4 regions of the Fictibacillus enclensis genome follow, and region 3 is predicted to be linked to each of the others. Evidence: riboswitches for the same ligand, from Rfam matches in the RefSeq annotation. Region 3 holds a riboswitch; each other region holds the start of a gene.

Region 1 (7,889 bases), 640 kb from region 3:
TGGATGTCCGTTTGTTACAATAGAGCGGGGAGGAATGCATATGCTGAAATATAAGCTGAACGTACTGGATGTTTTTGAGGTAAAGGAGCATTATATTGAAGGAACAAAGGAAGTACACATTGACACAGTGATTCTGAATGAAGATGGAAGCGATTTTTACCGGGGAACCACAGCTGTCAGGTTTAACACGCATGGCATTTACCCACAATTGGACACCTTAAAAGGAATTTTTGAAGATAAAAACAGTTTTATGGATTTTGTTAGTTATTTGCGCCGCTACATTAAACAGCAGGTGCGATATTTGTAGGAAGGAGTAACAGCGTGAAGTATGTATGGTATGCAAGCTATGGATCAAACATGAATAAAGACAGGTTTTCCTGTTACATAGAAGGAACGCAGGCAGAAGGAAGCTCCGAACCGGAAAGAGGGTGCCGGAACTGCAACCCTCCACTAGAAGATCGTTCGGTTGAAATGGAATATCCGCTTTATTTTTCAAAGCAGGAAAGCAAATGGGGAGCAGGAGGGGTGGCCTTTATCGGCCATCAGCCTGCTGCTTCTTCAAAAACCATCGGCCGAATGTACTTAGTCACCGAGGAGCAGTTTATGGATGTTGCTTCACAGGAGAATGGAATTGACGGGCTTGAGTTTGATTTTGAAAAGATTAAAGAAGCCCGTTTTCTTCCTTTGACAGAGGGCTGGTATGGCACCATTGTTTATCTTGGAGATTGTGATGGCTACCCCATTTTCTCTTTTACCTCCAATCATGATATGGGGGAGGAAGAATACGTGGCTCCAGCTCCTGGGTATCTTCGTACCATTGCCAAAGGATTGAAGGCCATGGGAATGACCGATGATGACATACTGGATTACCTGGGGGAGAAAAACGGCCTTAAGAGCGTTAAAACGAGAGAGCAGATCAAGAAGGATTCGGGACTAGCGGAAAGGTCTTAGTTATATTGGTCTGTTCTTTAACGTTAACGGTAAAATAGGTACCAAGACGCAAGTCTCTGGATGCTTACGAAATGGGGGAATAGGTGAGATAATGTAATCCCCTATACATATGAGATGCCTTGACCAGGGCATCTCTATTTTTTTGCCAATACCAATAAGCACTGTCCCAAATGAGGACAGTGCTTTCATTTTTGCTGATAAGGTGCTTCTAATGTTTTAATCATTTGCTTAGCAATCATTTCATGGCCTTTATCATTGGGATGAATGGCATCGAAAATCCATTCTTTTCTGTTTTCAGGTTTCAGTACCTCACTGCTCGGGATGACAAGCGATGGTTTATTGTTGGCTGTGGTTTCGTAGGCGATCAGATTCCAGTCATTCAATAACTTTTTCGTGGCAGGAAAAAAGGTCTCCTCTGAGTCCACCGCGTTGTACAATTCGTTGTAAACAAGGATGGCGTCAGGATTTTCTTTTCGAATGATGGAAAAGATCTCAACCAGATTATACTGATAGGATGATTTAACATTGGCATAATCCTGCAGCGCTTTAACCGGACCTTCCTTTAATGCGAGTTTAACGAGATCATTGCCCCCAATATTGATCGTTATCAAATCTGCTGAATGAATCCGCTCCTTCATCTCAGGATTGGATAAAAATCTGAGCAGGTCTCCGCTTGTTGCCCCGGATATACCCTGGTTATCCAGAATCGCTTTCTTTCCGGTAAGCGAGGATATTTCATCGTTGGCTATTTTGATAAATCCACCTTCCGTCGATCCCCGTCCCTGTATGACTGAGTCTCCCAGGGCAAGATGATGAATGGTTTTTCCCGGAAGATTTCTTAAATGGCCGATATAGGAAACTTTATGGGATTCAGGCTTATCGGCTGAGTCCTGTAAAGCGGCATTTTGTGCTTTCAAACGGTCAATTTTAAACTGAGGATAATAGTACCATCCTCCGACTGAGACAACTATCAAACCTAAAAGGATGAGCGCCAGCCATAGCCATTTCTTCATATGCTGCCTCCTTTCAAGGTCCCCATTTTAAACCATTTCTCCCTCTTCTATCAATATATTAGCATGAAAGCAACATATGAGAGCGGTTTATAACTGGGAATTTCAGGAGAAGGAAAACAACTAGACCATACAGAATGGATAAAAAAAGGGGGAGTGATGGTGGAAACAGCCGTTCAAATTGAAAAACAGCGTCCTAAAAGGAGCCGCTGGAAGAAAACAGCTATTATTGTAATAACAGGGGTCCTCATCATCCTTGTGATTTCAGGGACAGCCGCTTATTGGCTCATGAGAAAAAGCCTGCCGGTGACCAGCGGGACAGAAGCAATCTCTTCACTGACATCTCCAGTGAAGGCCTACAGAGATAAAAATGGCGTGCCGCATATTGTGGCCAAAACCCTGAAGGACTTGTATATGGCGCAAGGCTATGTAACGGCTCAGGATCGGATGTTTCAGATGGACTTAAGCAGACGACAGGCCTCAGGGCAGTTAAGTGAGGTGATTGGTGAAAAGACGGTGGAGAAAGACCGCTGCTGCCGCTGATTGAAAAGGATAAGCTGGATCCAAACGGAAAGAAAGCACTGCAGATTTTGAAGGACTGGAATCATGAAGATGATAAAGAACTTGCTGCACCTTTACTATTTAATTTATGGATGCAGGAATTCAGCAACGTGCTGTTTGAAAAAAAGATTGATCAAAAGATGATGAAACTTTTTGACGGAAAAGCGCAAGTAGTCGATGAACTTATACGTTGTGCATCAAAGGGGCAGGAAGGACCCTGGGTCAAGGAAGCGGGCGGATTGCAAGCTGTCTCCAACCGGTCATTTTCACGAACGGTAAAGGAAGTAGAAAACGTGCAAGGTGAGAACACGGAGAAGTGGAGTTGGGGAGCTTATCATACCCTTCCTTTTGATCATCCACTCGCTGCGATTAAACCGCTTAACCCGCTGTTTAATCCGAAAGAGACGGAGATGGGCGGCAGCAGGGTGACGGTCGGAGCGGCAGGCTGGGATCCTGCAACAGGAAAAGTAAATCACGGAGCCGCCTGGCGGACGGTCGTCGATCTCTCGGACCTGTCCAAATCATATAATGTGGTTGGTCCAGGGCAATCGGGACATGTGCTGAGCAAGTGGTACGACAACCAGATCAAGGATTGGACGACGGGAAACTATCATGTAACCGATACAAAGGAAGCTTCCTTTAAAGACGAAGAAAAACTTGTTCTCACACCGGATCAATAAAACAACATCCCGGCTCTTTTGAGCCGGGATGTTGTTATTTTAAGGGTCGAGCCTTCTGAAGCGTGCTTCAAAGAGCAGGTAAACGCCGTAGGCAACGAGACCGAGAGCTACTATGGTCAGGAGAACCTGCCCATAGGGCTGTTTAACAAGCTCCGCAAGTGCCCCGTCCAGTCCTTTCGTCTCATCAGGGTCTGCCTGGACGGCTGCACGGATGAGAAAGATGCCCATAATGGCAAAGACGATTCCGTGGGCGGAAATTCCAAATTTGCCAATGTAACGTGCTGTTTTCCATTCTTTTTGATTCATTTCTTCGCGCTTCAGTTTGTTTAAATATTTTTCCTTATAGGCCTTATAAAAATTAAAGATTCCTACCCCGATCAGAATGGCGCCAAGGAGCCCAATGATGAACTGGCCAAAAGGCTGCGCAAGAACTTTGGCTGAAAGTGTCTGGTATTTCTCGCTGGAGGAACCACTGCTAGCTCTGAATATAATCTTGATGGCACTTCCGCATAAGCCGAAATAGACACCTGCAACAATGAGGTAGCTTATGCGTGCCATCCATCCTTTTGCATCCTTCCCTTTGTGCTCGGGATCAAAGATTGCCATGATGACTTCCCACAACGCATAGCCGGCAAGCCCGACAGCGAGCACTGCAAGCAGAATGGAGCCAAAAGGCTGCTTGGCGATCGTGTAAAGTGCACCAGAGGAAGTAGCGAGTTTCCCCTCCAAACCGAATGCAGTCATAACCGCGAGTACTCCAATGAGAATGTAAACGGCACCTTTCGACAGGTGACCAAACCGGGCCATGCGAACGATCCATGGCTCTGCTTCTTCTTTGTATTCTTCTGCTTTTCTTTCAGCGTGCTCTTTGTGCTGTGACAAATCTTTATCCATATGGGTGCCCCTTTCAAAGGTTCTATGTACTTAGTACCCATTTTCTCCAATTCATCAAACTAACAGACTGCTGTTCCACACCCATATTCCCTAATTGGCATACCATATGAAGAACCTTATGTAATTTCGACAAAAGGGAGGGTTATTCATGAAAGAACATTATTATGGCTTATGCTGTCAATATATGGGGCAGGATGTTGAAATCACAACCCAAGATGGCGGCAGATACGTAGGAACCATCCAAAATGTTGACACGGAAAATGTTTATTTGTTTCCCCATCAGGATGATGGTACGGGAAGATTTTTCCCATTATTGGGTGCAGGGCTGATTGGTCTTGGACTCGGCACAATTGCGGGCTTCGCACTCGCTCCACGTCCGCCAGTTGCCTTTGGCTACGGTTATGGTTACGGCGGGGTGGCTCCGTTTCCAGGCGCTTATGGAGGGGTACCGGGAGGATTCGGCGGCGGTTTCCCAGGTGGGTATGGTGGATTCGGCGGTGGTTTCCCAGGTGGATATGGAGGCTTTCCGGGCGGCGGATTTGGGGGCTTCTAAGGGCTCTTATGAAACTCATCGACAATGGCGATGAGTTTTCTTTTTTTACCTGAAAGAATAAAAGTTCTGCATACCGTACAGACTTGACATTATGGCGGAAAAACTGTACTATTTTTTCCATAATCGAAGATCATAACCGCAATGACAGACCAATAGTATCTGAGCCTCTTTAGATGAAGCGAACCGGGGATGGTGAAAGCCCGGGCGAATGTTCAGAGAAACGGAAGTCTCGAGCCATTAATTGACCAAAGCGGATGCAATAGTGATTGCATCAATTAGGGTGGAACCGCGTGAGTACAGCTCTCGTCCCTGGACAAACAGGATTTGTCTATGGGCGGGGGCTTTTTTGGTTTTCAAAAAGCAAATGCGAATAAAGGAGAGAATGACATGAGTGTGACAATGGAGCAAGTCGTCAACATGGCGAAACAGCGCGGATTTATTTTTCCGGGATCTGAAATCTACGGAGGACTTTCAAATACTTGGGATTATGGCCCGCTCGGTGTGGAGCTGAAAAACAATGTAAAAAAAGCCTGGTGGAAAAAGTTTGTTCAGGAATCCCCTTACAATGTAGGTCTCGATGCTGCGATCCTGATGAATCCACAAACATGGGTGGCTTCAGGACACATTGGAAACTTCAATGACCCAATGATAGACTGTAAACAGTGTAAAGCACGCCACCGTGCGGACAAGCTGATTGAAGATGCGCTTTCCGAAAAAGGCATTGAAAAGATTGTGGATGGATTGTCATTTGATGAAATGGAAAAATTGATTGAAGAACATAACATTGCCTGTCCTGAATGCGGAGCACATGATTTTACTTCCATCCGCCAATTTAACCTGATGTTCAAGACATTCCAGGGGGTAACAGAGTCCAGTACGAACGAAATCTATCTTCGCCCTGAAACAGCGCAGGGGATCTTTGTAAACTTTAAAAACGTTCAGCGTACCATGAGGAAAAAGCTGCCGTTTGGTATTGCACAAGTAGGCAAAAGCTTCCGAAACGAAATCACGCCAGGAAACTTTACATTCCGTACGCGGGAATTTGAACAGATGGAACTTGAATTCTTCTGCAAACCGGGAGAGGAATTGAAATGGTTCGATTTCTGGAAGCAATACGCCCATGATTTCCTATTGAATCTTGGCATGAAGCAGGATAAGCTTCGCCTTCGTGATCATGAATCCGAAGAGCTTTCTCACTACAGCAACGCGACGACAGATTTTGAATATCAGTTCCCATTTGGATGGGGCGAGCTCTGGGGAATTGCTTCCCGCACCGACTTTGACTTGAAGCGCCACAGCGAACATTCCGGAGAAGATTTCAATTATATTGATCAGGAAACGAACGACCGCTATGTTCCGTATTGCATCGAACCATCGCTTGGAGCAGATCGTGTCACCCTTGCCTTCTTGATTGATGCTTATGAAGAGGAAGAGCTGGAAGGCGGAGACACACGAAATGTGCTTCATCTGCACCCTGCCCTTGCGCCGTTTAAAGCAGCGGTACTGCCCCTTTCCAAAAAATTATCCGAGGAAGCGCGTGAAGTGTTCGCAGGTCTTGCCAAGGACTTTATGGTGGATTATGACGAAACCGGATCAATCGGAAAACGGTACCGCAGACAAGATGAAATCGGAACGCCGTTTTGTATCACGTATGATTTTGATTCGAAGGAAGACCAGCAAGTAACAGTTCGTGACCGTGATACAATGGAACAGGTGCGTATGCCGGTATCCGAATTGCGTGCGTTCCTCGAGCAAAAAATCAGCTTCTAATCACTTTACATTTTTTTCGCTCGTGGTAAGATGAAAATAACTTCATATTATAGCAACACTGGGGGAGCCTTCCGGGCTGAGACTGAACGCATTGTTCTAAACCCTTTGAACCTGATCTGGATGATGCCAGCGTAGGGAAGTGCCACTGCACAGCTTTGACAGCTGCTGCAGCTGATTTGAAAAAACAGTGAATCAGCCACTCTTTCTACGCAAAGAGTGGCTTTTTTGTATGGAAATGAGGAATGGAAATGCACCCATTGGAGTTCCATGTCATCACGGACGGCAAACAGAGCGAAGACCGTATTCTTTCAGTGTCATCCATCCTTGCCCCCCATGTGACAGCGATACATATCAGAGAAAACAGCCAGGCTGCAGGCGACATTTACAGTTTGTCCGAAAAGCTGAAGCAATGTGGCATACAAAGAGAAGCCATTTATATGAATGACCGTGTGGATGTTGCGGTAGCTGCAGGACTCGGCGGCATTCATTTAAAGGAAAGCAGTCTTGCGCCAGATGTGGTCAGGCATCATTTTCCCTCTTTTAGAATCGGTCAGTCAGTCCATTCGAGGGATGGGGCGATCCAGGCGGAACAGAAGGGGGCGGACTATCTTTTCTTTGGTCATGTTTTTTCGACCGAAAGCAAAAAGGATAAAGAGCCAAGGGGACTTGATCAATTGCAGGAGGTGGCCGAAGCGGTCAGCATTCCGGTTCTCGCCATAGGAGGAATTTCTCCGGAGAGAGTTGGCGCCATTGTCAGCGCAGGAGCATCGGGCATTGCTGTCATGTCAGGAATCTGGAAGGCGGAAGATCCTGTTTCGATAGCCAAACAGTACAAAGCAGTTTTAATGAAAGAGAGTGATCAGGATGCGCAAACATTATGATGTCATCATCATCGGCGGAGGGGTCATTGGCAGTTCGATCGCCTACTTTCTTCGCCGTCACACCCCTTACAACGTTCTTGTATTGGAACGAAACAAAATTGGAAGTGAAGCCTCTTCTGCGGCGGCCGGCATGCTCGGAGCCCAGGCAGAGATTCATGAAGCAGGCCCGCTGTATGAGATGGCCAGACAGAGCAGGCAGCTTTTTCCGGAACTAAGTTATGAACTTAAGGAAATCAGCGGTGTGGATATGGAATGGGTGGATAAAGGATTGTTTAAAACAGCCAAAGACAGCTGTGAGGCAGAAAGGCTGCAGGATTTGGCTGCCTTTCACAGGGCTAACGGACAGCCCGCCGAGTGGATGGACGTGGATGAACTTTGTAAAAAGGAACCAAACGCATCAGCGGAACTGGCGGGCGCCCTGTTTTTGCCGAAGGACGGTCAGGTGAATGCTCCCAAGCTGACTCAGGCCTACGCCCAGGCCGCTGTAAAGCTGGGTGCCGATTTTATGGAGTATACAGAGGCTGCTGGCTTCGATTTTGCCCAACTGGGAACAGGCGTGCAAACCAGCGCAGGCACGTTTTATGGGGAA
Region 2 (7,231 bases), 630 kb from region 3:
ATCTTATTTGATCCGATCGGAGAAGGGGGCCAGGAGCTCCTGGCCAATAAGCATGTACTGATCATTGGTGCCGGGGCACTGGGCACTGGAAATGCTGAAGTTCTTGCCCGTGCGGGCGTTGGGAAGATCACAATCGTCGACCGGGATTATGTGGAGTGGAGCAACCTGCAGCGGCAGCAGCTGTTCAGCGAGGAAGATGCAAAATACCGGATGCCCAAAGCGGTGGCGGCAAGAGAACGGCTGGAACAGCTTAACTCTGATATCCAGGTCGAAGGGCTTGTTATGGATGCAGGTGCCGAAGAGCTGAGGGAGCTGACAGAATTTGTCCACCTCATCATTGATGCCACGGATAATTTTGATACAAGGCTTCTGATTAATGATATTTCTCAGGAAACCAAGATCCCATGGATCTATGGTGCCTGTGTGGGAAGCTATGGCCTTTGCTATACCATTATACCGGGAGAGACTCCTTGTCTTAGCTGTTTGCTGGAAAAGGTGCCGATGGGCGGAGCTACGTGCGATACAGCAGGCATTATAGCACCCGCTGTACAGACGGTTGTAGCCCATCAGACAGCGGAAGCGTTAAAGCTGTTAACCGAAAACAAGGAAGCACTCCGGAACAAACTGGTTTCCTTTGACCTGTGGAACAATTATTACATGGCGATGGATGTAAGGAAGTTAAAGAAACAGGATTGTCCTTCCTGTGGCAATCATCCAACGAATCCTTTTTTGAATCCCGAAAACCAGACAAAAACAGCCGTGCTCTGTGGAAGAGATACCGTGCAAATCCGTCCCTCTGAGCATGGGGAACGGGATCTGGAGGAGCTTTCCGGGGTGCTGGCACGATTGGGAGGCAGGATTGAACAAAATCCGTATTTGCTCTCCTATCGGGCGGATGAACAGCACCGGCTTGTTTTCTTCAAGGACGGACGAGTTTTAATCCATGGCACGAAAGATATAGCTGAAGCGAAAAATCTGTACTATAGTTTGATAGGATAATTGAATAGCACTCTGCTAGGGGAGCCGGAAACGGCTGAGACTGAACCTTTGTTCTACACCCTTGGAACCTGATCTGGATGATGCCAGCGTAGGGAAGCAGGCTTGCGAAACGGTTTTTAGACGAATCGATCATACAGCCGCCTTCCTCATCTGGGGAAGGCGGTTTTTTATGTGCATAAGGATCAGCGATAGAAATCCTCATTGATATGTTGATTGGAGTGCAAGGTGCGAGATCCTCGAAAATGAACTTCACATTTTCTTCGTGCGATGTAACGCTGCTGAAGCGTTCCTTGTCCAGCGGGATATGCGTGACAGGTGAGACCAGGTAGGCGTTTTACGCCGGCAAAGGCAGGTATTTTACGCCGGCCAATGGGGAGCTTGCGCCGCAGGGCTCAAAAGTAGGCACTTGCGCCGGTCAAAGCGAGCATCCTGAAACGGAAAGCAACTGCTTTCAAGAGCAACAAAGGTTCAGCAGATAAAGGAGGGTGAGCATGAGCAGTATTCAGGACAAGATTAATAGATTGGCAGATGAAAGAAAAGAGGATTTGATCGAGATTCTTCGGTCGCTTGTGGCCTTCCGGACAGAAAGCCCGCCGGCCAGAAATACTGAGGAAGCCCAGCATTATATCAAATATCTTCTTCGGGACCTCGGGTTTGAGACAGAAGAGTGGGGGCTGTTTCCCGGTGACACGATTGTGGCTGGAACCAAACCCGGGAGAAACAGTGAACAGTATCAAAGTCTTATCCTCAATGGGCATATCGACGTGATAGCGGCAGGAGATGAAGCTGAATGGGAGCATCAGCCGTTTGAATTAAGGAAAGACGGAGATTTTTTGTATGGAAGAGGCACAGCTGATATGAAAGGAGGAATGGCCTCCACACTTTTTGCGCTGCAGCTGTTACGGGAATTAGGCGTCGAACTGGATGGCGATTTATATTTTCAATCCGTAACAGGAGAAGAAGCCGGTGAAGCTGGAACAAAATCATGCGTCGACCGCGGTATGCAAGCTGATTTTGCCGTTGTGGCGGATACATCCGATCTTGCCATCCATGGGCAGGGCGGTGTGATTACAGGCTGGATCACGATAAAAAGCAAAACCACTCATCATGATGGCCTCCGTTCCCGATTGATTCATGCCGGCGGAGGCATTGTTGGTGCAAGTGCCATTGAAAAGATGATGAAAGTCATACAGGGGCTGCAGGAGCTTGAGCGTCACTGGGCCGTAACCAAAGTCTATCCCGGGTTTTTGCCGGGCAGCACAACGATCAATCCTTCGGTTATTGAGGGGGGAAGGAATGCGGCCTATATTGCGGATGAGTGCAGGCTTTGGATTACCGTCCATTTTTATCCGAACGAGACTTATAAAGAGGTTGCGGAGGAAATTCAGCAGCATGTCCTTGCCGTTGCCCAAGGAGATCCTTGGCTCAAAGACAATCCGCCTTCCTTTGACTGGGGCGGAAAATCGATGATCGAAGACAGAGGAGAGATTTTTCCTGCTATTGATATTGATGAAAATCATCCGGGGCTCGTCATGCTGAAGAATCAGCATCACCAGGTGTCCAAGCAGGAGGCTGTCGTTTCCATGTCACCGACAGTGACAGACGCGGGCTGGCTGGGACAAGCCGGGATACCCACTGTGATTTACGGCCCCGGAAAACTGGAGGAAGCCCATTCGCTAAATGAGAGAGTAGAGCTTCAGCAGTTAATCCATCATGCAAAAGTTCTCGCCGGGTTTATTGAAAAATGGTGCAATACAGAAAGGAGCACTTTAAATGGTTAAGAGTAGCCAGCAGGACCGATTTACCCGCCAGCTCCATGACCGGGTATTGCAGGTATGGGAGCATATCCACCGCCATCCTTTTGTTCAGGGAATTAAGGATGGCTCCCTGCCGATGGAGCGCTTTATGTTTTACATGAAACAGGATTATGTATTTTTGAAGGATTACGCCAAGCTGTTCGCACTTGGAGCGGTAAAAGCAGAAGATACTGAAACAATTAAATGGTTCTCCGGCCTTCTGCATGAAACGCTGCACACAGAGATGGATCTTCACCGCAGTTATTGCAAAGAAATCGGCATCGGTGAGGAGGAACTGGAGAACGAAAAGGCGACGCCTATAAATCTCGCATATACGAGGTATATGCTGGCAGCGTCCCAGCAGGGGAGCCTGGCCGAACTGGTCTCTTGCCTTTTGCCATGCATGTGGAGCTATCACGAGATCGGAACCATGTTGAAAAGGGAAGCAGGGAACCTGTCCGGCCATCCTTATGGCCCTTGGATTGAAATGTACGCTTCTGAAGACTTCGGCAGTCTTTCACGTTGGCTGAAGGATAAGCTTGATGAATGGGCGGAAGGAAAAACCAATCAGGAGCTAGAGGCTTTGCAAAACCATTTTCTAACTACGTCACGATTTGAGTTCATGTTTTGGGACATGGTTTATTACGGGCATGAATGGCCGGTATAGTCCTGCAAAAAGGAGAGCGAATGAATGACATTCATGATGAAAAATGTTTCTTACAGCATGAAACAAGGCGGGCAGTACAGACCCATCTTAAAGAACATAAATCTCTCAGCGGCAGCAGGAGAATTTGTCTCCATTATTGGCAAAAGCGGCACAGGAAAAAGTACACTGCTTAAACTCGCATGCGGTCTGGAGAAGCCGGATGAAGGGGAAATCCTGATTCAAAATGAGCCATCCGTCCCGGGGGCAGCAGGCTATATGCCTCAAAAGGACCTTCTTCTTCCCTGGCGTACGGTCATGGATAACCTGCTTCTGTCACCAGAGGTTCAAAAGCAAAAAAAGAGAAAAGAGGCGGAAGCTCTCCTGGAACGGGTGGGACTGTCCGCATTTCAGAAAGCCTATCCACATGAGCTGTCCGGGGGAATGCGTCAGCGAATCGCTTTTTTGCGCACATTGTTGACGGGAAAAGAGGTGCTTTTTCTGGACGAACCATTTGGCGCTCTTGATGCCATGACCAAAAAGGATATGCACCAATGGATGGCTGCACTATGGAGAGAACTGAACAAAACCATCGTCCTGGTCACACATGACCTCCACGAATCGGTTTTTTTAAGTGACAGGATTATTGTTCTCCACCCATCCGGTGAGACGGAAGAAATCATGGTTCAGCTGCAAAGGCCGAGAGAGACATATCTATCCCCTGAAATAACAGAGCTGATCAATACATTGGAGAGCAGAATTACACATGAATCGTATCAAAGCATTTTTTAAGGATTATTATTTATTTTTGATGGCAGCCCTCCTCCTGCTTGGTGCATGGGAATGGCTTGTGGATACCGGCAGGCTGCCGTCTTTTATTCTGCCGGCACCGTCAGGCATCCTACTGTCTCTTTTTGAGAACAAGGACATATTGCTTTTTCATACATGGGCCACGTTTAAGGAAACGATCCTTGGCTTTGTTATAGCGGCAGTGGCTGGTGTTTCACTTGCGGTTGCCATGTTTTTTTTCAAATCGTTACAACGAACAATTTATCCCGGGGTATTGATTTCCCAGACCATACCGATTATCGCGCTGTCACCGATTTTTGTCCTTTGGTTTGGCTACAGCATATGGAGCAAAGTGGCGGTTACTGTTTTGATCGCTTTCTTCCCCATTGTGGTGAGCACCTATGACGGCCTGAACCATCATGATCGGGATTATGTGGATCTTTTGCGTTCCATGGGAGCAAGAAGATGGCAGATCTTTAAAAAAGTACAGATGCCCATGGCACTTCCCTCATTCTTTTCGGGCATCAAACTTGCTGCTGTATTTTCAGTCGTGGGTGCAACAATCGGTGAATGGCTCGGGGCAAGTGAAGGGCTCGGCTACTATTCACGAAGAATGTCAGGCAGTCTGAACGCAGAAGGTGTCTTTTCCGCCATCTTCCTTTTGTCTCTGCTTGGCATGTGTTTCTTTGGGGCAGCAGCACTTGCGGAAAAACGAATGTTCAGATGGAAAGAAATCAGAAAGGATGTACAACATGAAAAAGTGGATAAAACACAGTAAATGGCTGCTTGCAGGGTGTCTGCTTCTCGCACTTGGTGCCTGTTCCTCTTCCGCGACTAAAAGCGGGGAAGGGAAAGATGGAATGAAGAAAGTGAGCGTGATGCTCGACTGGTACCCAAACGCAGTGCATGCCGGAATTTATGATGCCATTGAGAAAGGGTATTTTAAAAAGGAAGGCATTGAGGTGGACGTGAAAATGCCGGCTGAAACCAATGATCCGTTAAAGCTTGTGGCAGCCGGGCGTACGGACCTTGCATTGACCTACCAGCCGCAGGTTGTGCTTTCACGTGCCGAAAACATACCGGTGGTTTCTCTTGGAGCGATGGTGAGGCATCCGCTCAATCATCTGATGGTGCCAGAGAAAAGCAGCGTTCACACACCTAAAGATCTTGAAGGAAAGAATGTAGGTTATCCGTCTATTCCGATTAATGAAGCTATTGTTAAAACGATGGTAAAACATGACGGGGGAAATCCGGATAACGTAAAAATGACGGATATCGGATGGGATATCATTCCGGCGATGGCTTCTAAAAAAGTTGACGGCATCTCCGGTGGCTATATCAACCATGAACAAATTTTGCTGAAAAAAGAGGGGCACCCTGTCCGATCCATCGATCCAGTAAAATACGGAGTGCCTGATTATTATGAGCTGGTACTTGTTTCGAGTGAAGATGGATTGAAGAAAAACAGGAAGCTTTACCAAAAATTTTGGCGGGCTCTGTCAAAAGGACAAAAGGATGTACAAGAGCATCCGGAGAACGCGTTGAATATTTTATTTCAGCATGAAAACAAAGAGTTTCCCCTGGATCAAAAGGTAGAAAAGAAAAGCCTTCAAATTCTTCTGCCCTTGATGGACAGTGGCAGCAAACCCTTTGGGTATCAGGATCAAAAGTCGTGGAATAAGGTTTCAGAGTGGCTTTATGAGACAGATATGATCAAAAAGAAAATAGATACCCAAAAAGCCTATATTAATCTGGAAAAATAACAGAGTAGACTCCGCCTTGTTTGGTTATGTTAAGTACCAGGCAAGGAGGTGTCCGGCATGGCCAAAAATGAAAAAATCCGCAAGCAAAACGCGGAGCAGCGAAAAGGAAAGGCGGATATTCCGAAGGGAACGTTTGCTGATCCAATTGCCAATCAGGGTGATATCGCCGAAATCAAGAACAACAAGGACAGCCAATAACGAAGAACACGCCCTGATTTCAGGAGCGTGTTTTTTTTGATTTTGTTGTATGCTAGAAAGAAGAATAGGGGGTGCGGGAGTGCTGATATGGGAACAGAGCGGGCTGGAGAAAGCGATGGATGAACTAGAGATTATGAACCCCAATCCATTTTATAATGAGCTGTTTTACGGGAAAGGCAAAGTGGAGCCAAAAGATATTATGGAGGAACTTCTAGATATAAAGCCTCCCAGGTTTCGTTATGTGGTTAAAGAATACGGCAAAAACGCGGCCATTATTGAATACCTTTTACATAACCCGAAGGATGGCAAGCCGTGGCTGGGTTTCCTGATGGTTGCCAAAGCCTGTAAAAACCAGGGATTGGCAAAAAAGCTTTATACGGAATGCGAAAATGAGTTAAGAAAGATGAAGCACCCCGTATTGCGGCTCGGAATCTTAACGGGTAATGCTCCTGCGTTCAGCTTTTGGAGCAGAATGGGCTTCAGAGAAATCGAAATTAAAGAAAACGAGGAAAAAAATACATATTTTTGAAAAACAATTTTAACCCTTCTGATGCTCCTCCTTTTTTCCTAAACTGCCCATTATCCACATATTGATGGTCAGGCGTGCATATCTTCATTGGTATGAAAAAAAGTTAAACTGCCTTAATATGTGCTTAATCATTGCGGGTTAAAATGGCAGGGATAAGGAATAGGAGTGGAAAGGTATGAAGACATACTGCTTTTTGCAGGAAAAAATGAATTCCAGAACAATATCAAAGCTTGTTCATAAAGCGAACGAATTTGAAGAGTGTCAAATCTATTTCGAATTCGATAACTGCCAGATGAATGCCAAAAGCATGTTAAGCATGAGTAAACTCTCAGGCATGGCTGGCTTGTGCTGTATAACAGCGCAAGGACAGGATCAGCAGGATGCCCTTGAAGGAATACGTCAGATTTGTGCAGGAAAATTAGTGTAGCCTTATGTGCCTGAAAATTCCTGGAACAGTGGATTTTACCACACGGATTTTGTAAACTGGTGGTAACTCAATTTCGCTCGACAGGAG
Region 3 (7,889 bases):
TAAACCATTGATGCTTATTATGTTATTTTTGCTTGTATTAGCCGGCTGTAACGGGAGAAGGGAATTGAATGAACTCCTGATTGTGTCTTCACTCGGGATTGACTTGTCGAAAAACGGAAAGACCGAAGTTCATCTTCAAGTTTCTAATCCTGGTGGAATGGCAGGAAACCAGGGGGAAGCACCTTCAGTGGGATCGGGAGGGGCGGTGTACACCTACAGCATAAAGGGTGCGACCGTTTATGAAGCCATTCAAAATGCTGGCCGGATTGTTCCGCGTTATTTAATGTTTTCACACATTAATAGTCTCGTTATCGGTGAGGAATATGCACGAAAAAAAGGAATCCGTCCCATTTTTGACTTCGTGGAGCGAAACCATGAGTTCCGGGAGACAGTGCCGATGTTTGTTGCCAAAGATTCTACAGCAAAAGAAATACTGACTTTGTATACTCCGATCTTTAAAAATCCGGGAGAATCCCTGAAAAACCGGCTCGATTTATCTGCGCTTTCAACAGGTTTATCTGAAGGTGTTCAGGAAAAGGAAGTGGTCAGATGGGAGTTTGGTGAACGCCGTGATCCTGCCATTCCGGGAATTAAGGTTCTTCAGAAATCCGCAAAGGCCGCTGAAACTTCAAATTTGGATGAAATTAAGGCAAATAATAAAACCTTTATCATCACAGGAACGGCCATTTTTAAGAAAGATAAATTGACCGACTGGCTTAATGAGGAACAATCGAAGGGCTGGGCGATGATTACGGGAAAAACGAAGGAGCTATCAATTATTACAAAAACGTGCGGAAAGAAAAAGGGCCACTTGGGCTTTGTCGCAAAGGAAATCAAAACAAAGGTGAAACCTGTGTTAAAGGGTGATCACGTCACATTTAATATACAAGTTAAAGGGAAGGGGTATCTTCAGGAAGTCACCTGCAATATGAATGTTGCGGATCCGATGGAGTTAAAAAAAATGGAGCGCTTCATCGGAAAAGTGGTGGAAGAAGAGCTTTCACAGGCAGTCCGGAAAGCACAATTAAAAAAGGCAGATATATTTGGTTTTGGGCGCTTTCTTCAGGAAGAAAATCCCGATATTTGGAAAAAGAAAAAAGATCAATGGAAACAGGAATTTGCACAGGTAAAGGTCCACACCTCTGCAAAAATAACATTGGTAACGACAGGTGCGAGAATTGAAACAGTCAACCAGCAAAAAAAATAACCGGAAATATCATATTGTACTTACCCTTTTTTGGCTGATATCGCTGTTATATACGTTCAGCTATTTAACTGATCACGACTTCGCTCATTTTACGACGTGGGTTGGTAAAATCTATGTACCGATTTATGAAATGTGGTTTGGAGGCTAACGATGAGCCATAAATTGAATCAGTGGCAGATGCTACTGCTGACCATCAGCTTTTTGGTAGGAAGCTCTCTGCTTTTGGCCCCCAACTTAACATCCTTTTATTCCAAACAGGATGCCTGGCTGTCCATGATTATTGCTCTGGCTGCGGGGCTTATCCTTAACTGGCTTTGGATCTATTTGCTGTCGAAGTATCAGTATCAATCCATTTTTGTCATTGCTGAAAAAGCCGTCGGAAAATGGATAGGCGGACTGATCTCCCTTTTGGTTGTCTTTTATGCTCTGCATCTTTGTTCCTATGTGGTTCGTAATGTCAGCAATTTTATGATCTCAAGTGTGCTGCCGGACACCAATGCATGGACGTTTCAAATGATGCTGATTATCGTGTCCCTTTATTCCTGTTATTACGGGCTGAATAATATAGCCAGGGTTAATGAGTTTCTGAACCCGATCATGGGCGTGCTTTTCCTTGTGTCCCTTTTACTGACTCTCAACCGGTTTGAATTGCATAATTTAAAGCCTTTTTTGGAGCAACCACCTAGGAGTATCCTTCAGGGAGCTTATACAACAACGGGATTTCCTTTTATTGAGGTCATCCTGCTGGGGACCGTGTTTACATATGTATCAAAAAAGAAAAATCTTATGAGAACGTATTTAATGGCTATCGCGATTTCAGGCTTAATTCTTTTGATAACGATCATTATCGTAATCGGTGTTGATGGTTATTATCTGGTGAGCCGTAATACGTTTCCTACGTTCGAACTCATGCGCGCCATTAATATAGTTAAGCTGCTCGAGAGAATTGAAGTGTTGATTGGAGCCGTCTGGATTGTCGGGATTTTTGTAAAAATTGTTGTATGTTTTTATGCAGGCATGATGGGATTGCAGCATATGTCCAAACATCACCGCTACAGAACGTTTTTGTTGCCTGCAGGATTGTGGGTCTGGGCGATGGCCAATCATGTACATTCAAACACGATGGAGTTCACCGATTTTGTGGCCAAAAACTGGACGCTTTGGTGGTTTACTCTCTATCTTATCCTGATTGTCGTTATGTTAATTGGAATTATCCGAAAGAAACACAAACCAACAGAAAGTTAAAAAAAACCTGCCATTGGCAGGTTTTTTATTGAATGGTACTTTTAAGCTGACGGTATTTGGCAGAAAGACTGGACGCTGAAACATCGTATAAAGCAGCTGTTTCCGCCTGTGATGTTCCTTGTTCTAGGTGGTGTTTGCTGACATAATAGTGCAGTGCTCCAGCGAAAAGCTGTTCTTTTCGAACGGTCAGCTTTTGGCTGTTGTTCCATTGATCCCAAAGGGGAATGGCCTTTTCATAAATTTCGGAAGAAGCTGTATTTTTCAGTAGAGCTAAAACCGAATCATTGACCGGAACAGCAGACTTGTTGGACAAAAGAATGTGAAGAACATTTGGAAAATCGTCCTTCATTGTTAATTGTTCAGACTGAATGGTTTGCAGTTTCTTTGATAGATCGGAAGCGGAAACCGGAATTTTTGCATAATCAATGTAAAATTCTTGATGTTCCCCTGTAGCGATCAGCGAACCTGCAACAAGTAATTCCACTTCAGGAAGGGATTCTGAATGGATTTCAACCGTATGTTCCTGATGAGTGAAATAATCTCTCAGCTTATAAACGTTCCGGTTTAGCTGTTCCTGAACGGTATACAGTGAAGGGGTGGTGTTCTTCCATTCTTTCACTACTTCGTAGACCTGACGCTCTTCTTTTTCTTTTTGTTCCATAAGGTACAGTTCTACGGGTGTTTTACCGTCCTGAGCCGCCGAATGAAAAATGAGCCAGCATACCATCAAGTTTGCGTATGTTTCCACCTGCTCATTATCAACATTAAATTGTTGGATAAAATTCCGTGTTTTTTTTCCCATGTCTTCATGAAAGTTGTCAAAAGCAAACTTTGCCAGCCCTTCCAGGTGACGGCTGATTTCAACCATTTGTTTCATCTTTGTTGTTGTCAGCGACCGTTGACAGCAATGTTTATATTTTTTCCCGCTTCCGCAAGGACAAGGATCGTTTCGTCTTACTTTACTCATGTTACCCTCCGTACATACTGCTCATGTTGTAAATAATCACCTTGTAAATACTAGCATAAACGCATGATAATGCAACTTTTTGCACTGCCGCACAACTGGGAGAGGGCAAAAAAAAAAGAAATCAAACCAAAAAGGTTTGATTTCTTACCCCAGGAAGCGAAGGTATTCGTCGGTCAATTCCATAAACCTGGCTTCGTCTCGTTTCTCAAGGGCTTCATCTATTTGTTCTTTATAACGTTTCATTTGAAAGGCGTGCAAGGACTCATCAAGGATCATCTGAGCAACCATATTAAAAGCGAACGGGTCATTTTTCTTCTGAAGTTTGTATTTCACAAGATCGTTCATATCTTTATTATACGACGTATTATCTTTCATGCTCTATTCCTCCTTGAATATTTTTGCAAAAGCTTGTGTAATTATAGCTAATGCTTTAGTGGGTTTTTACTAGTATACTTATCCCAAGAGATAATAGCAACAATTTTATTCTGAAAATTTAGATTTGTTATTTTTGATTTTCCAGATTTAAATCAGCCAGCACCTCATCTACGGAATGGAAAGTTTTACTTTCCAGTTGCTCACCGCCTTCCATGTCAAAAACTCGCAATTCATAAACTTCTTTTGTCGGGATATATTTGACTTCGACTGGATTGGTGTAATTTCTTGAGAAGGTTTCTTCTGACTGAGCATGACTGTATACATCTTCCGGGTTGTTTTTTAAATTTTGCAGTTTCTCTTTTATATTCATAATTTCTCTCCCTCCAGAGTTTCTATCGGGTGTTGTATAAAATATGCCCGTAACGCGCTCTTTTTAAACGCCGTTCACTAACTTTTCGACATATTCCATATTTCCGATTTGACGCCTTTATTGATGTCCGATACGATAGAGTGTAAATAATATTTATAGCAACAACCACTAGGGGAGCTTGTGAAAGCTGAGAAAAGTGAACTTTGACCCTTTGAACCTGATACGGATCATACCGTCGTAGGGAAGTGGCTTAAACGGACGACCAGCTAAATGATGATGTTTAAGCCGCCTTCTTTTTGAGGGCGGCTTTTTACATGAAGTCAAGAAAAAGAAGGAGTTTTCTATAATGTCCAACACACCAAAAGCTTTAACCATAGCAGGATCGGATTCCGGGGGAGGTGCCGGCATACAGGCCGACCTGAAAACCTTTCAAGAATTAGGCGCTTATGGCATGTCGGTCATTACGGCCGTCACCGCCCAAAATACTACAGGTGTCCAAAATATTCATGCCATACCGGTTGAAATGGTGGTAGACCAACTGAAAAGTATTGCAGATGATCTGCGGCCAGACGCGTTGAAGACAGGCATGCTTTTCAGTGCCGAAATTATTGAGGCGGTATCCTCACTTATTCAGGAATATAAATGGACCAATGTGGTGGTTGATCCGGTGATGATCGCGAAGGGAGGGTCAGAACTGCTTAAGAAGGATGCAATAGAAGCTCTAAAGAAACACCTTCTTCCCCTCGCAGAAATACTGACTCCAAACATTCCAGAAGCCGAGCAACTGACCGGAAGAAAGATTGAGGACAAACAGGGCAGAGAAGACGCAGCCAAGTTTCTGCATGGTTTGGGAGCAAAGAAAATCGTCATCAAGGGCGGTCACCTTCCCCATGAAAATGAACCAGTGGATCTGTATTATGATGGGGAACAATTGATTGAATTTGAAGGGAAACGCATTGAAACATCACAAACCCATGGAACAGGCTGTACATTTGCTGCTGCAATAACAGCCGAACTTGCTGTTGGAAAATCTCCGATTGAAGCCGTTGAAACCGCCAAAGCCTTTATACAGGAAGCCATCAGCGTACCCCTTCATCTTGGAAGCGGCCATGGACCGACCAACCACTGGGCATACAGGAGGAAATACCAATGACAAAATTACCAAATCTTATAAAAGATATTCGCTTGAAAAAACCTTTGATTCATCATATGACCAATCAGGTAACGATGAATTTTCTGGCCAATGGAATTCTCGCTGCCGGAGGAAGCCCCATGATGGCCCATCATTATGAAGAAGCAGCAGAAGCAGTAATGGCAGCCGACGCCCTTATATTGAATATCGGAACGGTTGAACCGGATTTGGTGAAAGGAATGATTATCGCCGGAAAAAAAGCCAAAGCCAATGGAATTCCGGTTGTATTTGATCCGGTCGGTGCGGGATTATCATCGTTAAGAAAAACGGCTGTTTTGGATATTATTGAGGAAGTTTCTCCAAATGTGATCTGCGGCAATGCGGCTGAAATCGCGTTCTTAAGCGGAGAAGAATGGAGCGGAAAAGGGGTAGACGGGGGTCTGGGAGAGGACAATTCGGAACTGGCCCGCTATGCGGCCAATCGGTTGAATTGCTTGGTCGCCATTACGGGTAAAGAGGATATCCTGAGTGATGGGACAGAAACTATGATCATAAGAGGGGGGCATGAAATGCTTTCCTATGTGACAGGGACGGGTTGCTTATCCACCTCTCTGATCGGGTTGTTCCTTGCTAAATCCGTAACGGCTGATTTGACTCCATTCGACCGGGTGGCCGGATCGCTTACTTACCTGGGCATTTGTGCAGAGCGGGCGGTTTCCGGCGCGCGCGGGCCAGGAAGTTTTCAAACGGCTGTTTTGGATGAGCTATATCTTCTGCGTGATGAAGAGCTTGATGAGACTGGCAGATGGGAAACTGTGGATGGAGGGAACAGCCGATGAGCAAGACCGCGCTGAAAGAAAGAATGAAGGTATATTTTATTATGGGAAGCACCAATTGTCCATCACATGCCGAAGAAGTTCTGGAGAAGGCGCTGATTGGTGGAGCAACAATTTTCCAATTCCGTGAAAAAGGGGAGGGTTGTCTGGAAGGAAACGACCGGATAGAACTTGCCATGGCCCTTCAACAAATATGCGGCCGATTTAACGTTCCATTTATCATTAACGATGATATTCATTTAATGAAGAAGTTGAATGCAGACGGACTGCATGTCGGACAGGAAGACGGAGATCTCGAGGAAATCCGTAAAGCCGTTCCGGGAAAACTATTGGGTGTTTCGGTCCACAGTCTGAATGAAGCGCGGCATGCGCTTGAAATTGGTGCCGATTACCTCGGAGTCGGTCCGGTTTATCCGACAGGAACAAAAATGGATACAAGGCCGGTGATGGGGTATTCGGTGATTCGTGAGCTGCGGGACAACGGAATAGATGCCCCTATCGTCGGAATTGGCGGTATCAATAAGGACAACGCATCAGGAGTCGTTCAGGCAGGCGCAGATGGGGTAGCTGTAATAACGGCCATCAGTAACCATCTAAAACCTTCGGAAGCTGCTGGGGAACTTCTAAAAGCGGTAGAGAATGCCAAACAGAATAACTCTTCAAACAAAATTATCAAATAGGAAGGGCACTGTTTTCATGCGTGTTCCGTACAATAAATGGACGATGCATGAAAGAGGTGTCTCTATGAAAAAACGGAGCAAAGCCTGGTCATATGCGGAGATGGTGCTTTTACTGTTGAGCTTTTTAAGTGCACTCTGGAATGGCATTTATGTAAACAGCCCTTCCGTCCTTTTTGCCATCCTCGCTGTTGTTTTTTTGTTCAGGGCAGTGGAACGGTATTATTTTAAACTGAAAATAGAATTCTATTTTAATTCAGGCATGGTGCTGGTTTTTATTATTCTGGCGGCTCTGCCGTTCATCAATTGACAGAAGCCTTTCGCTTCTCAGGCTGTCGAGAAACTCTCGACAGTCTATTTTTTTATCCATCAACTTTATTTATTCACCGCGTTAATTTGTTATAATATAACTAACAAATAAGGATCGGACGGTGTTTGTATGTATAAGCCTAAAAAGGATACTCAGAATGAAGCAGAGTTTGTTTTTATCGAAGATTTGGTTCCTGAAGACCACCTCTTGAGGAAGATTGATCGCTATATCGATTTTTCTTTTATCGGTGAGAAAGTTCGTCCTTATTATTCAGAATCTACAGGACGTCCTTCGGACCCTATTCTGCTTTTCAAGATGATGTTCATCGGCTATTTCTACGGCATTCGCTCAGAACGACAACTTGAACGAGAAGTCAAAACCAATATCGCTTATCGCTGGTTTCTTGGCTTAAAACTGAATGACCCTGTTCCAGATCATTCCACGATCAGTTGGAACCGGCGGACTCGTTTCAAAGATACCCACGTCTTTCAAGAGATCTTTGATGAGATCGTCCTTCAAGCCATGAATCATAAAATGGTGGGAGGAAGAGTCTTATTTTCCGATTCTACCCACCTTAAAGCGAATGCCAATAAACATAAATTCACAAGAGAAGAAGTGGAAGCAGAAACAAGAGGATACATTGAAGAATTAAATCAGGCGGTCGAGGAGGACAGAGAAAAGCACGGAAAAAAGCCCTTAAAAGAGAAAGAGGAGGTGAAAGAAAAGAAGCAAATTCGCAAAAGTACGACTGATCCCGATTGTGGTTTTAT
Region 4 (7,889 bases), 350 kb from region 3:
TGAGCTTTATGATGCTCGGCATTGACCATATCCTTCATGGAAGGTGCCTGCTGGGAAATTTCAGACAGTTCCTTTCCTTCAAGGGCAGAAAGAAATCCTTCATACACCGTCAGAAGCCCCTGTCCGCCGGAGTCCACCACCCCTACTTCCTTCAGTACAGGAAGCAAATCAGGAGTGCGATCAAGAGAAACTTTGGCTTCTTCAACAATCTCATACATGACGAGAAGAAGATCATCATTTTTCTTTGCTGACTTTACGGCTCGTCTGGCCGCATCTTTCGCCACTGTCAAAATGGTTCCTTCGATCGGTTTCATCACAGCTTTGTATGCTGTTTCCACTCCGTTCTCAAATGCTTTTGCAAAGTCAACCGAAGTAATCGTTGCCTTCCCTTCGATTGATTTTGAAAAACCACGGAAAAGCTGGGATAGTATTACCCCAGAGTTGCCTCTTGCTCCCATCAGCAGGCCGCGTGAAAAGACTTGAGCAACCTTGCCGATATCGGCGCTGGTATTTTGCTGAACTTCTTTTGCCCCGGAAGTGATGGTAAGGTTCATATTGGTCCCTGTATCTCCATCTGGAACAGGAAAGACATTGAGTGCATCAATCATTGCTGCATTTTTTGATAAGTTTGCGGCACCGAGTGCAACCATGGCCGCAAACTTATTACCGTCTAAAACTGTTAAAGACACAAACTTTCCTCCTAACTAAGGGGTTGTAACCCTGACACCTTGAACAAAGATGTTAACCGAATCCACAGACAGACCCAGCATTTGATCAAGTGTATACTTCACTTTGGTTTGAACATTATGGGCTACTTCTGAAATCTTCGTTCCGTAGCTTACGATAATATACATATCAATATGTACTTCTTCTTCTTCCTGTCGAACCACAATTCCCCGAGAGAAGTTGTCACGCCCTAAAAGCTCGGTAATGCCATCCTTAAGCTGCTTTCTTGACGCCATGCCAATAATTCCGTAACAGTCAATTGCGGCTCCTCCAGCAATGGTTGCGATGACTTCCGTAGAAATGTCAATCTGGCCGTATTTGTTCTTCATTTCAATGGACATGATGAATCCCCCTTTTTATGAATCAATTATGGCTAACCCTCATTTTACTATATAACTAAGTTTTTTAAAAGGACATCTCCATTTGACAATAGCATCAAAGTTATGTCAAGCATTTTTACTTGAAATGCATAAATTCATTTGTTGCTTTTCTTTAGTGGTCATGCTACTATAGGTTAGTATTTAACATACGACTGATATGATACAGTTTTACTGTTATAAAGGAGGTACACAATATGTCACGCAAATGCTACGTTACTGGAAAAGGCCCTAAAACAGGAAACAAGCGTTCACACGCCTTGAACAAAACCAAAAAGAGCTGGGGAGTTAACGTTCAAAAAGTCCGCATTTTGGTTGACGGCAAGCCGAAACGTGTATATGTTTCTGCACGTGCCCTTAAATCCGGAAAAATTGAACGTGTGTAAATGCTCATAAAACAACGGGTTCCCCGTTGTTTTTTATTTTGCAAAAAAAAGGAAAGGCACCCTCTTTGACAGGGTGCCTTTCCTTTTTTAATAAATGTTGTACATAAAATAAGGTGCCGGTCGTCCTCTTTTATCCTTTTCTAAACGAACCTAAAACCGCACGTACAAATCCTCCTAAAAACCTAGGCAGTTTAATGGTGTAAAATTTCATCATACCCCTCCTCCAGGCCCTTAAAAAATAAGACATTCCTTGTAAATATATTCATCATATAAAAAATAGTACCATGCGGCCTGACGTTAAAGATTAATTTAATCATGGCTCTTTATGAACATTAATATGCCGCCAGAGAAGGAATAAGTACCATTTTTATTTACAAGCTCATTGGATATGCAAAGGGTGGAACCCATTGGCAAATATTGCTGTTTCAATGGGTATTTAAATCCGGAAAGCGAGAGGCCATTCACCGGCCCGTTAAAGGGAAGAAAGGAATGATAGGGGTACTCCGGTTCATTCACGGCCTCATATGTCCCGGGTGCTTTCAGGCTGATTGAATTTTGACTGTCGCGGATCTCGATCGGCACACTCTGTTCAAGGCCCAAAAGCAGAAGCTGGATATTGGCCAGTTCATGATCGAGCCTGCCGCCAGTCGCACCAAGCAATATGATTCCCTCCGGCTGTTCGGCAACCGCCCATTCGAGGGCCAGTTCCAGGTCGGTTTTGTCCTTTTCTCTGTCATATTCAAATAACGGGAGTTCATAAGAGGACATCCATTCCCTTTCCCTGCTGTCCAGTGAGTCAAAGTCACCAAAGGCATAATGAGGCTTGATGCCTTTTTTCAGCAGATGGTACACGCCACGATCAACTCCTACCCAGACGGAGTCATTTACAGGAAAACAAGAAAAGTCCGGATGCTTCTCTTCCGGACCTCCTGCTACAATGATGATATTCATGCTGCCTGTGTTACTCCGCGGCCCGTGTGATGAAGAAGGCGAGGCGCGGTTTTCGTTAAGAAAAGGAACGCCGCAATGGTGATAAGAGCAACCGGAATCATGTAGGAAACATTATAGATTACTGAATACACAAAAGGATTCATTCCTTTCGGAGCGTATGCTGCAAAGAAAATGACACCGGAAACCACGTGAGAAGCAAGACGGAGCACGCTTCCAAACAAGATTCCAGCCACAATGGCTGACATTCTTCTTTTTGGCGAAGATACGGCATTGACTCTGAAAACTCCTGCAAAACCAGCAAGCAAAAAGGCCAGCGGATAATCAAGAATCAAGGAAGCCGGATGAATGCCCGCTGTTCCGTCAATCAGCATTTTGACCATTCCTACGATCAGGCCTGTGGCGACCCCCCCGGATACTCCTCTGCGGAACGCCATTAGAAAAATCGGCAGCATTTCCAGAGAAACCGATCCCCCATAGGCCCAAATCCCTTTAAATTGTACAAAGCTTAAAATGATGGCCAGTGCGGACATCATTGCGATTTCGGTTAAAAACCCAATCCGTTTTGTCATATTGTTCTCCCCCTAACATGGTTAAGAAAAGAAAAAAGCAACCGGCATGTGAATGACGGTTGCTTTTTAATGAAACAACAGCGACTCCACATTCCTACGCAAGCATGATCTTGCTTCAGGTTCTAAGGGTCGGGAACTTACTCCCCTCTCAGCCCCTGTATGGGACTCCCCCTGTGGTTACTTCTCTCAGTTCTTTATACCCATCTATTATACACCACGAATGGCCTGAATTGCACCTTTTATGTCCTTTTTCCCATAAATGGCCGATCCCGCAACAAGGACAGTCGCTCCCGCTTTTTCACAAAGGCGTGCGGTCTCTGCATTTACGCCCCCGTCAACCTCGATCTCGACATCAAGACCCTTTTCGTCGATCAGTGTTCTGAGTTCCTTGATTTTTGATAAAGATTCTTGGATAAAAGACTGTCCTCCAAAGCCCGGATTGACCGACATGATTAAAACAAGGTCCAATTCAGGAAGAACATGCTTAATCGTATCGATCGGAGTGGCAGGGTTCAGTACAACCCCCGCTTTTTTTCCATGCTCTTTAATCAGCTGGATGGTCCGGTGCAGATGGGGGCACGCTTCTACATGAACCGTAATGATGTCGGCTCCTGCCTCTGCAAAATTAGGAATATATTGATCCGGATTTTCAATCATCAAATGGACATCAAATGTCAGATCTGTGAACGGGCGTATCGCGTTTACCACAAGCGGGCCCATCGTAATGTTTGGTACAAAATGACCGTCCATCACATCTATATGGATGTAATCGGCCCCGCTCTCATCAGCTGCCCTGACTTCTTCGCCCAGCTTCGAAAAGTCAGCGGAAAGTATGGATGGCGCAACTTTTATCATGTTAGTACCTCCGTTTTTGTTCCTTGATTTCCTGTAAAAATTCCAAGTAGTGGTCATAGCGGAAGCGAGGAATATCCCCTTCTTCCACGGCTTCTTTTACCGCACATTTCGGCTCCGAGCTGTGTGTGCAGCCCCGAAACTTGCAATCCGATACTCTTTCTTTCATCTCCGGAAAATTATAAGAGAGCTCTTCGGTTTCGATTTCAACAAAATCCAGCGAACTGAATCCCGGTGTATCGGCAATCAGTCCTTCACCATATGGAAGGAGTTCTACATGCCTGGTCGTATGCTTTCCCCTGCCCAAATGGTCGGATATATCATTGGTCTCCAGCATAAGCTCAGGCATCAGTGCATTCAATAGAGACGACTTTCCAACTCCCGACTGTCCGGCAAACACACTGGTTTTGCCTTTAAAAATGGGTTTGATGGCTTCCATTCCAGCGAGCGACATGGCAGAGGTTGGAAGGACATCATATCCCAGCTTGCGGTAGGCTGTGATATAATTTTCAATCTCCTGCTGGTACTCGTTACTCTCGATCAAATCCATCTTTGTAATGCATATAACCGGCTGTATGCCATTATCCTCGATGTGGACAAGAAAACGGTCGAGCAACGCTGTTGAAAATTCGGGCCGCACCGCAGAAAACACTAAAATAGCCTGATCGACATTCGAGATGGGCGGCCGGTTCAATTCATTCTTTCTCTCTTTTACATCGAGTATATACCCATCCGTAGGGTTGGTAGATTCAAACACAACCCAGTCCCCCACCACAGGAGTAATTTTTTTCTTTCTGAAATTCCCCCGTCCTCTGCATTGAAAGACCTCGTCATTGAAAAGCACATAATAAAAACCAGCGACTGATTTTATAATTCTTCCTTCAGTCTTATTATTCATTATTCTCTCCTTTGAAATTTCCTTCCTTTGCATCTTTATAGTTAAATGTTTTGGCCGCTTGCTCTTTTCCGTTTAAATATACCGTATAGGACGCATCCTTTTCTGGTGAAACCGTGAGCGGCACCATATATTCTTTCGTTTTCGAAATTTGTTCTTCCACAAATACAGCATTATCCTTTTTGGCATCACTGTAAACAATTCTTACCTGAAATTGTTGGTCCTCATCTTCTTTGGACACTTCCACGGTAATTTTGTTGTTAAACGTGATTTCCTGGTCCTGTGGTTCTTCGCCCGAATCTGGCTTTTCCGGTTTATCTTCCGGCTTTTCTTCTGGCTTCTCTTCAGGCGGTTTAGGTTCAGGCTTCTTTCCCTTGGAAATGACGACATTTACTGTTGATCCCTTTTTTACAGTGGTATACGGAGAAGGCTTTTGTGAAATGACTTTTCCTTCCTCGACCGAATCCGAATATTCTTCTGAGAAATCAACATTTAGTCCTTCCTGGGAGATGTAATTTTGCACATCTTCTTTGGATGAATTCGCCAAATTTTCAAGCTGAACGGTTGGCGGCCCTGTGCTTACCCGAAGGATGACCTGAATTTCACTCGGATTGACCTTTTCGCCTTTTTCGGGACTCTGGGATACTACTTCCCCTTCTGGTGTTTCTTCTGACTCTACTGGTATCGTTTCAATATTTTTCGTATTATATCCTTTTTCATTCAGCAAATCTCTTGCTTCTTCTTCCTTCATGCCAGTCAAATCTTCCATGTCTACCTTTTTAAATCCTTTAGAGACATAGAGCGTGACCGTGCTCCCCTCTTTTACCATGGACTGGGCTTCAGGGTCCTGTTTGATGATTTTGCCTTGTTCAACTTCATCGTCATACAGGTCTTTGCGCTCCACTTTAAGTTTCAGGTTAACAAGCTTGTCATAGCCGTCGGCGTAGTCTTTATGAACTACATTGGGGACTGACACGTCTTTAACTTTAAACATCCCTGGCATGACAAAAGCGGCAACCCCCGCAACAGCAAGCAAAAGTATAAGAATGAGCAGAATCATTCGCCACTTTTTCTTCTTTTTCTTTGGTGCCGGAGGCTGATCCGGTTTAGGCTCAGGTTCTTTTGCTTCCGCCTCTTTTGTCATGGAAACCGGAGCCATAATCCTTGTCGCATCGGCAGATTCATCAAAATCACTCCACCGGTCCTCATTCAGCCGGTGAGGTGACAACGCCGTGTCAAGGTCATCCATCATCTCAAGGGCACTGTCATACCGGTAGACCGGGTTTTTGGTCAGGGCTTTAAGGATAATGTTTTCCACGCTTTGCGGAATTTCCGGATTAATTTTCCTCGGTTCCGGAACATCTTCCTGCAAATGTTTTAATGCGACAGATACAGGCGACTCTCCAGTAAACGGGACTCGGCCGGTCAGCATTTCAAATAGTACGACTCCCAGTGAATAAATATCCGATTTTGCGTTGGCTACGCCTCCGCGGGCCTGTTCGGGTGAAAAATAGTGAACCGAGCCCAAAACCGAATTGGTGTGTGTGATGGTCGCCGATGTGATGGCAAGTGCGATGCCAAAATCGGTAACTTTGGCCACTCCGTTTTCATCAATGAGAATATTATGTGGTTTAATGTCTCTGTGAATGATTCCATGTTCATGGGCAGCTACCATACCCGAAGCGATCTGCTTAATAATCTGGATGGACTCCTCCACAGACAGCCGCCCTTTTTCACGTATATATTGCTTTAACGTTTTCCCCTTTACGTACTCCATCACAATGAAATAGACATTGTTTTCTTCACCCACATCAAAGATGCTCACAATATGGGGGTGATCCAGGCTGGTTGCAGCTTCTGCCTCTCTTTTAAACCGCTTGATAAACTCCTCGTCGTCCGAAAACTCCGATCGAAGGATTTTCACGGCCACATCACGGTCCAAAATAAGATCTTTGGCCCGGTAAACAATGGCCATTCCGCCATCTCCTATGACTTCGAGCAGTTTATAGCGGCCGCTGATTCGTTTGCCAATCATGCTAATTTACTCCCTTTTGCTGTTCATCGGGAGGGTAACGGACAAGCCCAATCGTAATATTGTCTTCTCCTCCGGCTTCATTTGCCAGGTTTACGAGGCGGTCCGCTTTTTGATCCAGCGAGAGGCTGTCATCACTTACAATGGATTCCATCATATCCCGGGATACTTTATTCGATAATCCGTCCGAACATAGAAGCACAAGGTCGCCTTCGCCCCATGAAATGGTCTGGATATCCACCTCAATGACATCGTCTGTTCCCAATGCCCGGAGGATGACGTTTTTTCTGGGATGGTTTTCTGCTTCCGTTTCGGACAACTGTCCTGAACGGACGAGTTCATTGACAAGCGTATGGTCCTCCGTTTTTTGAATAAGCTTGTTTTCGGAAAAATAATAAACACGGCTGTCGCCTATATGTAATATCGTTAAATAAGAAGGGGTGCACAGCGTTCCGACAAGAGTCGTACCCATTCCATTGCAATCGGCATTGCTGTTGGCATACTGAAAAAGCTCTAAATTCGTATTGGTTACCGTCTTTAAAAGCCATTCTTCTGCTTTTACCGGGGTTTCAATTTCATCTTCTGATATCGAATTCCACGCCTTTTCAAAAAGCTGAATCGTTTTGGAACTTGCCACATCTCCGGCCTTATGGCCACCCATCCCATCGGCAATAAGGGCAAGAAAGTGTTCACCTTTTGTGAACACTCCCCCGCTGTCTTCATTATGCTGACGAACTTTACCTGTATCTGTCTTAAATGCGTACTGCAAAATACGTCACCTCGTCTCTTCCTGACGCTCCTTTGCCCGTAACTGCCCGCAAGCTGCGTCAATATCATGCCCCTGCTCTCTTCGAAGAGTCGCATTGACACCACGTTTTTTTAAGGTTTCCAAAAACTTAAAGATCTGGTTCTTTGGCGTGCGGACATAATCACGCTCCGGTACATAATTCACTGGAATCAAGTTTACATGGCATTTTACACTTTTAATGAGGTCTGCCAGTTCCTCGGCATGTTCTACCTGGTCATTCACGCCGCCGAATAATCCATATTCAAATGAAACCCTGCGTCCGGTTTTTTTAATGTAATAACGGATGGAATCCA

Evidence for each region. Region 3 has a riboswitch for thiamine pyrophosphate ahead of thiD (bifunctional hydroxymethylpyrimidine kinase/phosphomethylpyrimidine kinase). Riboswitches for the same ligand answer to the same signal wherever they lie in the genome.
Region 1: linked by a shared signal. The riboswitch ahead of QNH15_RS05690 (thiamine phosphate synthase) and the one ahead of thiD (bifunctional hydroxymethylpyrimidine kinase/phosphomethylpyrimidine kinase) in region 3 are both predicted to bind thiamine pyrophosphate.
Region 2: linked by a shared signal. The riboswitch ahead of QNH15_RS05715 (acetylornithine deacetylase) and the one ahead of thiD (bifunctional hydroxymethylpyrimidine kinase/phosphomethylpyrimidine kinase) in region 3 are both predicted to bind thiamine pyrophosphate.
Region 4: linked by a shared signal. The riboswitch ahead of thiT (energy-coupled thiamine transporter ThiT) and the one ahead of thiD (bifunctional hydroxymethylpyrimidine kinase/phosphomethylpyrimidine kinase) in region 3 are both predicted to bind thiamine pyrophosphate.

Annotation. Positions count from the first base shown of each region.
Region 1 covers NZ_CP126109.1:1,046,284-1,054,172, forward strand. Annotated here, with positions in the region: gene QNH15_RS05650 (hypothetical protein) at 41-307, shown strand; gene QNH15_RS05655 (hypothetical protein) at 322-951, shown strand; gene QNH15_RS05660 (GDSL-type esterase/lipase family protein) at 1,137-1,964, opposite strand; gene QNH15_RS05665 (penicillin acylase family protein) at 2,121-2,504, shown strand; gene QNH15_RS05670 (penicillin acylase family protein) at 2,549-3,202, shown strand; gene QNH15_RS05675 (DUF1206 domain-containing protein) at 3,242-4,096, opposite strand; gene QNH15_RS05680 (hypothetical protein) at 4,245-4,649, shown strand; gene QNH15_RS05685 (glycine--tRNA ligase) at 5,037-6,419, shown strand; TPP riboswitch at 6,470-6,574, shown strand; gene QNH15_RS05690 (thiamine phosphate synthase) at 6,668-7,300, shown strand; gene thiO (glycine oxidase ThiO) at 7,284-7,889, shown strand, end outside.
Region 2 covers NZ_CP126109.1:1,055,698-1,062,928, forward strand. Annotated here, with positions in the region: gene QNH15_RS05710 (thiazole biosynthesis adenylyltransferase ThiF) at 1-999, shown strand, start outside; TPP riboswitch at 1,007-1,111, shown strand; gene QNH15_RS05715 (acetylornithine deacetylase) at 1,491-2,780, shown strand; gene tenA (thiaminase II) at 2,773-3,462, shown strand; gene QNH15_RS05725 (ABC transporter ATP-binding protein) at 3,487-4,230, shown strand; gene QNH15_RS05730 (ABC transporter permease) at 4,205-5,005, shown strand; gene QNH15_RS05735 (ABC transporter substrate-binding protein) at 4,980-5,990, shown strand; gene QNH15_RS05740 (hypothetical protein) at 6,048-6,188, shown strand; gene QNH15_RS05745 (GNAT family N-acetyltransferase) at 6,268-6,717, shown strand; gene QNH15_RS05750 (HPr family phosphocarrier protein) at 6,893-7,144, shown strand.
Region 3 covers NZ_CP126109.1:1,687,824-1,695,712, forward strand. Annotated here, with positions in the region: gene QNH15_RS09045 (Ger(x)C family spore germination protein) at 1-1,207, shown strand, start outside; gene QNH15_RS09050 (GerAB/ArcD/ProY family transporter) at 1,358-2,452, shown strand; gene QNH15_RS09055 (YecA family protein) at 2,478-3,419, opposite strand; gene QNH15_RS09060 (IDEAL domain-containing protein) at 3,564-3,794, opposite strand; gene QNH15_RS09065 (hypothetical protein) at 3,922-4,164, opposite strand; TPP riboswitch at 4,325-4,425, shown strand; gene thiD (bifunctional hydroxymethylpyrimidine kinase/phosphomethylpyrimidine kinase) at 4,511-5,317, shown strand; gene thiM (hydroxyethylthiazole kinase) at 5,314-6,135, shown strand; gene thiE (thiamine phosphate synthase) at 6,132-6,812, shown strand; gene QNH15_RS09085 (hypothetical protein) at 6,877-7,119, shown strand; gene QNH15_RS09090 (IS1182 family transposase) at 7,249-7,889, shown strand, end outside.
Region 4 covers NZ_CP126109.1:2,034,640-2,042,528, reverse strand. Annotated here, with positions in the region: gene QNH15_RS10920 (DAK2 domain-containing protein) at 1-689, opposite strand, end outside; gene QNH15_RS10915 (Asp23/Gls24 family envelope stress response protein) at 705-1,067, opposite strand; gene rpmB (50S ribosomal protein L28) at 1,301-1,489, shown strand; gene spoVM (stage V sporulation protein SpoVM) at 1,620-1,700, opposite strand; gene QNH15_RS10900 (thiamine diphosphokinase) at 1,799-2,440, opposite strand; gene thiT (energy-coupled thiamine transporter ThiT) at 2,437-3,009, opposite strand; TPP riboswitch at 3,084-3,191, opposite strand; gene rpe (ribulose-phosphate 3-epimerase) at 3,217-3,864, opposite strand; gene rsgA (ribosome small subunit-dependent GTPase A) at 3,866-4,759, opposite strand; gene pknB (Stk1 family PASTA domain-containing Ser/Thr kinase) at 4,752-6,791, opposite strand; gene QNH15_RS10875 (Stp1/IreP family PP2C-type Ser/Thr phosphatase) at 6,793-7,557, opposite strand; gene rlmN (dual-specificity RNA methyltransferase RlmN) at 7,564-7,889, opposite strand, start outside.